DNA from 2 places in the Peptostreptococcus sp. genome. Region 2 is predicted to be linked to the other one. Evidence: riboswitches for the same ligand, from Rfam matches in the RefSeq annotation. Region 2 holds a riboswitch; the other holds the start of a gene.

Region 1 (4,983 bases), on a different contig from region 2:
TTTTATATAAAATTAAATATCCATAAAATGAATATTATACTGAAATGCAATATCATAAAAAAAACTACTTTAGAACACATTTCATATATTAATTGTATCACATCTTAAGCATGATTTAAAGAGCTTTTTTCAATAAAATATAGGAGGTTACAATTTATTGTAAAAAAACAGAAAAAAATACATTCTTAAATATATTATTTATAATTGATAAAAATAAAAAAACTCAAAGATGTTACTTTTCTGTAACTTATCATGTTTACAAATTTGTAATTATTTGCTATAATGGTTAAAGTACTCAGAAAGGAAGTGTTTTTTTGAATATTAAAATAGGTTTATCTGCTTTGGCTGTTTTGCCACTATTTGGTGCTTCAGCTTTCGCAGCCGGACAGGTTGGTGTAATTAATTACGAATATGTAAATATAAGAGTAAACCCAGGTTCGAATGAAAGTGTTAAGTTTGTCTTGAAGAAGGGAGACGAAGTTGAGATACTTTCTAAGAAGGATTCTTGGGTTAATATTAAATTTAATAATAAAGATGGTTGGGTTCAGGAATCTGCTATAGCAGAGAAGTCTGAAACAGTTAATAATATAAAGACTAGTCCAGCTACTACTACAAAGACTGTGACTAGTGATACCCTGAACTTTAGGAAGGAAGCTAATACTAAGTCTGCGGTCATCCAGGTCTTAAAAAAGGGTGATAAGGTAACTGTTATTGAAGAAGGATCTGCCTGGACCAAGGTATCATTCAATGGAAAAACTGGCTATCTTTCAACTAGGTTTTTATCTGGTTCATCAGCTACTTCTAAGACAAGTGTAGGTAGTAAAATGATGGTTATGGCTAATAACCTAAGTATAAGAAAGTCTGCCAATTTGTTAAGTGAAAAGCTAGCAGACCTAAGTAAGGGTGATATGGTTGAATATATCTCTTCTACAAATGGTTGGAACAAGGTCCGTTATAATGGATATGTAGGCTATGTATCCTCTTATTACCTAAAGGATACAGGAGAAGTTGAAAATCCAGATCAGGACAATAATATTGAAAATGAAGATTTAAGCATAAGTACAAGCAAGAGTCAGGCTAATGTTTCAACTGGAAATACCAACTACATAGATATGGGTATGACACTTGACGCACATGTTGATATGCAGATGTCTAAGGCTTTAAATACCTTAACTGCAGGTGGTTGGAGAAAGGTAACAAGAGATGAGTTAAAGTCATACATGGATCCATCTAGACATATGGATGCATCTACTATCATGCAGTTTGCCTTGCTAGATAGGTATACAGAAGATATAACAGCTGGCCAGCTGAATGCATATTTAGCTAAGTACTGTAAGTCTGGTAATGTATTTTATAACCAGGGGCAGGCCTTTATAGATGCGGCTAAGAAGAATAATATAAATGTATTATACCTGGTGGCCCATTCAATGATAGAGACTGGCTATGGAACTTCAAAACTAGCCCAAGGAACTGTATATAATGGAAAGACTGTTTATAATTTCTTTGGTATTGGAGCTGTAGATGGTAATGCTCTTGCAGGTGGTAGTGCTACAGCCTATAATAATGGTTGGACAAGTGTAGCGTCTGGTATAGATGGAGCAGCTTCTTGGATTGCTAGTAGGTATATTCATAGCAGCAAGTACAATCAGAATACCCTATACAGCATGAAGTGGAATCCAAGTATTATTTACCACCAGTATGCATCTGATGTAAGGTGGCCAAGTGCTATTGCCAATAAGATGGCTGATATAGCAGCTTACTCAAATAATATAGGATCAATGAGCTATAATATACCAAAGTATAGGTAGATGTTGCAAAATACGATAGACTTGTTAAAAATTTGAAATAAAAGCAGAAAAGGGCTTGCAAGTTTTTATTACATAGTGTATACTAGCGTTAGTAATTGAATATAGAAGGTAGAGGCGCACTTGTTATTAGTACTTGATAAAAGGGTTAAAGCATCCACAAGGAAAGGAACAATTGCCGAAGCATACAAGCAGCTTTAGGCTTGTATAGCTGGGGGTACGTAGAATATGCGTATCACTGTCACAAGTATTTGTGTTGGGCTATCATTTGAGTATGTTTTCAAACGTCTCGGATGTCCATCCGAGACGTTTTTTATATTACTTGGTGTCAATAAATCTTCTATTGAGGATATTACAAAAATGAATTATATTTTATAGGAGGTTATTATGAACAGAAGAAGTTTAAGAATTTTGATCGTCACATTAATGATGACAATCTTGATGGCAGTGCCATCGTATGCCGCAGAAATTGATCAGATAGCGCAGGCGAATTCATTAAAATTAGGAATTATAACAGTTATACCGCCATTGCTAGCAATTGTCTTGGCATTCATTACAAGAAATGTTGTTATATCTTTATTTTTGGGGGTTATGTCAGGATCTCTAATACTACAGCTATCATCGGGTAAGGGAGTCTTATCTGGTATAGTATTGGCCTTCCTTGATTTCATATCTAGGGCCCTACACTCACTAGCAGATCCATGGAATGCAGGTATAGTTTTACAGGTATTATGTATAGGTGGTGTTATTAACCTAGTAGGTAAGATGGGTGGAGCAAAGGCTGTAGCTGAAGCACTTGCCAAAAGAGCAAAGACAGCAAAGGGTGCCCAGACAATATCTTGGTTATTAGGAATCCTAGTATTCTTCGATGACTATGCCAACTCACTAATCGTTGGTCCTATAATGAGACCGGTATTCGACAAAATGAATATATCTAGAGAAAAGCTTGCCTTTGTAATAGATGCAACAGCTGCTCCAATAGCAGGTTTGGCTATCATATCAACTTGGATAGGTTTGGAAGTTGGTTTGATACACGATGCTTTTAATAGTATACATGTAGATACAGATGCCTTTGGTGTATTCTTAAGTACTATACCATATAGGTTCTATAATATATTAATCTTGGCCTTCATTTTGATTACAGCTTATATGGCTAGAGAATTTGGACCAATGAGAAGGGCAGAATATATAGCAAGAAGAAGACAGAATGTAACAACTGACCTAGACCAGGGTGTTGAAGAATTAGATGATATGGCACCAAAGGAAGGTGTTAAGCTAAGTGTTTGGAATGCAATCATACCTATAGGTGTATTGATTGTCAGTTCGCTAATAGCATTCTACTATAGTGGTTACTCAACTATAATGGGTGGAAAAGATACAGCTTTAATAGCGTCAATTAATGCGAGTCCTTTCTCATTCTCTTCAGTAAGACAGTGCTTCTCATCTTCTGATGCTTCTGTTGCACTATTCCAGTCTGCTATATTCTCATCTATTGTTTCAATAATCATTGCAAAGATTAAGAAAATCTATACAATGTCTGAAGCAATTGAAGTTTGGGTAGATGGTATGAAGACTTTGATGATTACAGGTGTTATCCTGATACTTGCTTGGTCTCTAAGTTCAGTAATCAAGGAAGTTGGAACAGCTAAGTTCCTTATCAGATACTTATCTGGATCAATACCACCATTCCTATTACCAAGTATTATTTTTATACTAGGTGCTATTATATCTTTCTCAACTGGTACAGCCTATGGTACTATGGGTATCTTGATGCCTCTAGCAATACCACTAGCACACTCACTATCACCAGATATGAGTTATGTAGTAGTAGCAACTTCAGCAGTATTGACAGGTGCTATATTCGGCGACCATTGTTCACCGATTTCAGACACTACAATACTATCATCAATGGGTGCTGGTTGTCACCACATTGACCATGTTAATACACAGATGCCTTATGCTATCTTTATATGTGTTATAACTATATTATTTGGTTATTTACCAGCAGGTATGGGTGTTCCATACTATATCGTATTACCAGTTGCCATAGCTGCATCTGCAGTAGGACTTAGAATAATTGGTAAGAGGATTGATGTTGATGATAAGGAATTTGAAGCTAAGTTAGCCAAGGAAGGAATCCACTTCTAATTAAATAAAAATTTGAATTTTAGGTCGATGGCATAAAAAATCCCCCCTAATGGGGGGTGTTATCGATCTTTTTTATTAGAAATATTCTAGTTGAACTTAGTATAGATCCCTGTGCTTTAAAAGGTACTCTTTTAGTATCTCAGTAAGTAGGGGTCCTTTTTTTTGAGAGATATTTGTAGCTAGGGTAGAGAAGTTTTCCCATACATCCTGGTCAATAGTTATGGAGACCTTTTTGGCTTGCTTTATAATATCTTCCTCTATTTTAATATTTGTATTTTCAATTTGTTTTACTTGCTTTAAAGGGTCAAGGTCTTTGATAGCCATATACCAGTCATATACTTCACATAGCTTGTCCAATTCATCTTGGGTAAAGCTAACCCTTGAGGTTTTATTCTTACTGGTAGTCTTAGCTACTTTTGCGATGCTAGCATTTTTTAGGGTCTTAGTATCACTTGTAGCCCTGGCTTTAGTAGAAGTCTTGGCTTTTGTATTAGCTTTATTATCCTGAGAGCTAAGACGCTTAGGTCTTGTTTTACTTGTTGACTTACCAGATATATTCTTTAAAAGTTCTTCTTTTGAAGCGTTTTTTCTATTAGTTTTATTTATCTTTTCAGATATTTTTACATCATTTGAATTTACTGGTTCAAGTAGCTCCTTAAAAGTTATTTGTTTATTAGACATGGTTGACCTCCTCTACTTATTCCTGAATATTATAACATATATTATAAGGGTATGTATGGATATTTTCTACTAATAATGATAAAATAGGCTTATATGATATTCAAACAAAAAAATGAAATTATTTTATAGTAGGGAATTAAAATTGGCTAGTCAAGTTTAGCCGTTGATATTTATAATTGAGTGTTGATAGGGAGGAAAACTATGAAGATACTAATAGTTGAAGATAATAAAACGATTCAAAAGGATATAGAAAAGGAACTTTCAAAGCATTTTGACACTGAAACTTGTGGTGACGGTGAAGAGGGTCTTTACCTAATTTCTCAGGGGATATATGATTTAGTTATACTAG
Region 2 (4,983 bases):
TTAACGAATATGATTTCCCAGGAGATGATACTCCAATAGTTAGAGGTTCTGCTCTAATGGCTCTTGAAGACCCAGATTCTGAATGGGGAGAAAAGATAATAGAATTCTACAACATTATAGACGAATATATCCCATCTCCAGAAAGAGATGTTGACAAGCCATTCCTAATGCCAGTAGAAGACGTATTCTCAATCACTGGTAGAGGTACAGTTGCAACTGGTAGAGTTGAAAGAGGTGTTCTTAAGGTTTCTGATGAAGTTGAACTAGTTGGTTTGGCTGATGAACCAAGAAAGGTTGTAGTAACAGGAGTAGAAATGTTCAGAAAGTTACTAGATCAGGCAGAAGCTGGTGATAACATCGGTGCTCTACTAAGAGGTGTTCAGAGAGACGAAATCGAAAGAGGACAGGTTCTTGCTCAGCCAGGAACAGTTAAAGCTCATACTAAGTTCACTGCAGAAATCTACGTTCTTAAGAAAGAAGAAGGTGGTAGACATACTCCTTTCTTCGATGGATATAGACCACAGTTCTACTTCAGAACAACTGACGTAACTGGTGAGTGTAAGCTACCAGAAGGTATAGAAATGGTTATGCCTGGTGACAACGTAACAATCGAAGTTGACCTAATCAACTCTATATGTGTTGAAGAAGGTCTTAGATTCGCCATCAGAGAAGGTGGTAGAACAGTAGCTTCTGGAGTTGTTGCTTCTATAATTGAATAATTATATTATTTGATATATATAAAGAGAGTGCTTGCACTCTCTTTTTTTGTAGAAATAGGTGACCTAAGCTTAGGTGGCTAGATTGTCCTTAGTAAATACAAGCAGCTACAAGTCTATCTATTAATAAAGCCCTATTAAATAGGCCAGAAGTTATATAATATTTTTCCTATAGCTAGTATTGATTAGCTATTATTGGGTATAATAGTAGGTAATGGGGTTTGCTCAGGCAAACAAAAAAATGAAACTAATACTATAAGTATGATTAAGTAAAAGGAATATTAGGAGGTAAGTATGAAGTTAATTTCTTGGAACATAGATTCTTTAAATGCAGCCCTAACGAGTGACTCTGCAAGAGCCCTACTGTCAAGGGATGTCCTAAAAAAGCTAGCCAGTATGGATGCGGACATTATAGCTCTACAGGAGACTAAGTTATCAGCTAAGGGACCAACTAAAAAGCATATAGAGTGTCTAGAGGAAATATTCCCTGGCTATAACCATGTTTGGAGGTCATCTGTAGAGCCTGCTAGAAAGGGATATGCTGGTACCATGTTCCTATATAGGAAGGGGATGGATATAAAGGCTACATATCCTGAAATAGGGGCTCCATGTACGATGGACTCCGAGGGTAGGATTATTACTCTTGAGCTAGATTCATGCTATGTAACACAGGTCTATACACCAAATGCTGGTGATGGCCTAAAGAGACTAGAGGATAGGCAGGAATGGGATAAAAAGTATGCAGACTATCTTGAGGGTCTAGCCAAGAACAAGCCTGTACTTGCATGTGGGGACTACAATGTTGCCCACAAGGAAATAGACCTAGCCAACCCAGCTTCTAACCATAGGTCACCAGGCTTTACTGATGAGGAAAGAGAGGGCTTTACAAACCTGCTTGCTAGGGGGTTTGTAGATACCTTTAGGCATGTCCACGGAGATATAGAAGAGGTATATTCATGGTGGGCTCAGAGGGTAAAGACTAGCAAGGTGAACAATACGGGCTGGAGAATCGACTATTGGATAGTCAGCCAGGATGTGGCTGACAAGGTAAGGGTATCAGAAATGGTAGACTCTGGAGAGAGGCAGGACCATGCACCAATTCTTCTAGAAGTAGAATTCTAAATAGGAGATTAATTTATAGTATTGGAGATGGAAGGTTGGACTTATTCCACCTTCTTTTTTCAAGGACTTTATTTTTTATTAGTATTAATTGCTAATAAATGGGAAATAAGGCTTTACAAAAGCCTGTCTATGCTATATAATAACTATTAACTTAATAAATAGGATAGAGGCGCGACTGACAAGAGTAGGAGTAGATAATGAAAGCAAGCAGTTTACTTTGAAAGGGGATGTTGCCGAAATAATACTTGTAGTGCTTTGCAGGTATTGTTGGAACAAGGATTAAGAGTTTTTGTTCTGTCATTATAGGAGTATAATGGAGGGCTAGCCAGTAGATTGTCATGTTATGTGAATATTATAGACAAATGTAGGCTACCTACATTTGTCTTTTTTAATGGAGAGCTAGCCATAATATGTCGATTATATAGTATATAGCTTATAAGGGGTTTTCTTGGAGAAGGCCTAGGTATAGGAAAAATATATACAGGATTTAAAACTTTCAGGCAAATGTGGACTAACTACATTTGCCTTTTTTATTAAAAAATACTAGAAGGGCATATATTCCTATTAGTTAATTAAAATAATTTATTATGATTATTGTGCATTAATGGAGGATGAGTTTATGAAACAAGTTTCAGTACTAAAATTCGGGGGAAGTTCAGTAGGAACTATTGATAAGATAAAGGATATTTCGACCTACCTGAAAAAAAGGATAGAGAATAATGAAAAGCTAATTGTCGTAGTATCAGCTATGGGAAAGACTACAGATGAGTTACTAAAGCAGGTTGAGAAGATAACTGACAATCCAGATGTCAGAGAACTAGATACCCTACTAGCAATAGGCGAGCAAAATACAATCTCCCTAATGGCCATTACCCTAAATGAGCTGGGTGTAAGGGCAAGGTCATTGACGGGAATACAGGCAGGAATCAAGACCTTTGGCCAGCATACAAAGAGCAGGATAGCAGATATTGATGCGGATTTTTTAAATGGTCAGCTAGAGGAATTTGATATACTGGTAGTTGCAGGCTTCCAGGGATATAATGAAAACCTAGAAATCACAACCCTAGGAAGGGGAGGATCCGATACATCGGCAGTTGCTCTGGCAGCAGCAATAGGGGCCTCTTGTGAGATATATACAGATGTGACAGGTGTCTTTGGTACAGACCCTAGAATATATAAGGCAGCAAGACAGCTAAGTCAGGTAAGCTACGAGGAAATGCTAGAGCTATCAGCCCTAGGTGCAGGAGTTCTAGAAACACGCTGTGTTGAAATAGCGAAAAATTACAATGTACCACTATATTTAGCAAAAACATTATCAGATACGAAAGGAACTTGGATTATGGCAAATACAGACTTACTAGAAAAGAAGGTTGTTACAGGAGTAGCACTAGATAGGGATATACTACACGTTACCTTGACTTGTAGTGATATAGGAACGAACTTTGTAGAGGAGCTATTCAACCAGCTTGATAGGTTCAGTGTAAATATTGATATGATCAGTCAGATAGTATCGGGTGAGGATATGAATGTTTCCTTCACTTGTAAGGACACTGATAGGAACTTCTTGAACCAGATCCTAGATAGCTTAAAGGAAGAATTTAAAGGCATAAGGTATTCAATCCGTACAGATTGTGCCAAGGTAAGTATAGTAGGTTCAGGCATGAGGGATGTAAGTGGTGTTGCAGCAAGAGCCTTTAGGCTTCTATGCTCAAATGGAATCAACTTCTACCAGGTAACAACATCTGAAATATCAATATCCTATGCTATAGACAAGGACATATCTGAAAAGGCAGTTATATTGCTATGTAAGGAGTTCAATATATAGCCTAACCTATGGATGATGGATTTGATAGGAAAGAAATAGAAGATAGGAAGATGAGGTTTTAAGATAAAATTAGGTAGATAAGCAAGATAAGCAATAGGAAATATGATAGAATTTTTTAAATAATACTTATGTAAGGGAGATGTTAGTATGGCAAATTTTGCAATAGTTGGAGCAACAGGTGTAGTAGGAACTAAGATGATAGAGCGCTTGGGAGAAAGTAACCTAAGGGTAGACAATATATATTTAATGGCATCAGCCAGGTCAGCAGGAAAGGTCTTACAGTTCAGAGGCCAGGATGTAGTAGTAGAGGAACTAAATGAACATTCATTTGATAAGGATATAGACTATGCGATTTTCTCAGCAGGAGGGTCGACTTCATTGAAGTTTGCACCTATAGCTGAAGAGCATGGTGTCATAGTAATAGACAACTCAAGTGCATGGAGAATGCAGGAGGACATAGACCTGATAGTTCCTGAGTGCAACTATCCAAAGCTAGAGAGAAGAATAATAGCAAATCCAAACTGCTCGACTATCCAGTCAGTAGTACCACTAAAGCCATTGATAGATGAATATGGAGTAAAGAGGATAGCCTATACTACCTACCAGGCTGTATCAGGGTCAGGTAAGGGGGGAATAGATGACCTAGTGAATGGCCAGGCAGGTCAGCCACCTAAAAAGTACCCTCACCCAATCTACAACAATGTACTTCCTCATATAGATGTATTCCTAGATAATGGATACACAAAGGAAGAGATGAAAATGATTGAAGAGACTAAGAAGATATTAAACCTAGGTGATGATGTTTCCATTACGGCAACTTGTGCCAGGGTACCAGTTCTAAACTCACATTCAGTAGAAATCAATATCACCTTTGAAAGACCTGCAGAGGTTGAGGATGTAAGAAATATATTGAGGGAGGCACCAGGAGTAATAGTAGTGGATGACCCAGAAAACAACCTATATCCTATGCCTATAGAGGCTACAGGTCGTGATGAGGTCTTGGTCGGAAGAATAAGAAGAGATATATCACAGCCTAATAGCTTTCATATCTGGTGTGTGGCAGACAATATTAGGAAGGGTGCTGCCAGCAATGCAGTTCAAATAGCAGAGATGCTAGAAGAGAACAGATAAAGAAGAGAATAGGTAAATGAGAATAAATTATAAATAATAAATAATAGACAATTAAAGGGGGAAATAAAAATGACAGCAATTTTTAATGGAGTAGCAACAGCAATAGCAACGACGATGAATAATGACGGAAGTATAGATTATGCAGCCTATGAAAGACTTGTAGAATTCCAGATAAGCTCAGGCATAAAT

What was found. A riboswitch is a leader RNA that binds a small molecule or an ion and turns the genes downstream of it on or off. The one in region 2 is predicted to bind lysine.
Region 1: another riboswitch for lysine. It lies ahead of ACW6OJ_RS04965 (Na+/H+ antiporter NhaC family protein); the one in region 2 lies ahead of ACW6OJ_RS02985 (aspartate kinase).

What each region holds. Positions count from the first base shown of each region.
Region 1 is NZ_CDRRTB010000045.1:7,127-12,109, reverse strand. It holds gene ACW6OJ_RS04970 (SH3 domain-containing protein) at 315-1,808, shown strand; lysine riboswitch at 1,910-2,077, shown strand; gene ACW6OJ_RS04965 (Na+/H+ antiporter NhaC family protein) at 2,193-3,953, shown strand; gene ACW6OJ_RS04960 (hypothetical protein) at 4,050-4,634, opposite strand; gene ACW6OJ_RS04955 (response regulator transcription factor) at 4,836-4,983, shown strand, end outside.
Region 2 is NZ_CDRRTB010000018.1:10,178-15,160, reverse strand. It holds gene tuf (elongation factor Tu) at 1-719, shown strand, start outside; gene ACW6OJ_RS02990 (exodeoxyribonuclease III) at 1,011-1,838, shown strand; lysine riboswitch at 1,995-2,170, shown strand; gene ACW6OJ_RS02985 (aspartate kinase) at 2,458-3,663, shown strand; gene ACW6OJ_RS02980 (aspartate-semialdehyde dehydrogenase) at 3,811-4,794, shown strand; gene dapA (4-hydroxy-tetrahydrodipicolinate synthase) at 4,864-4,983, shown strand, end outside.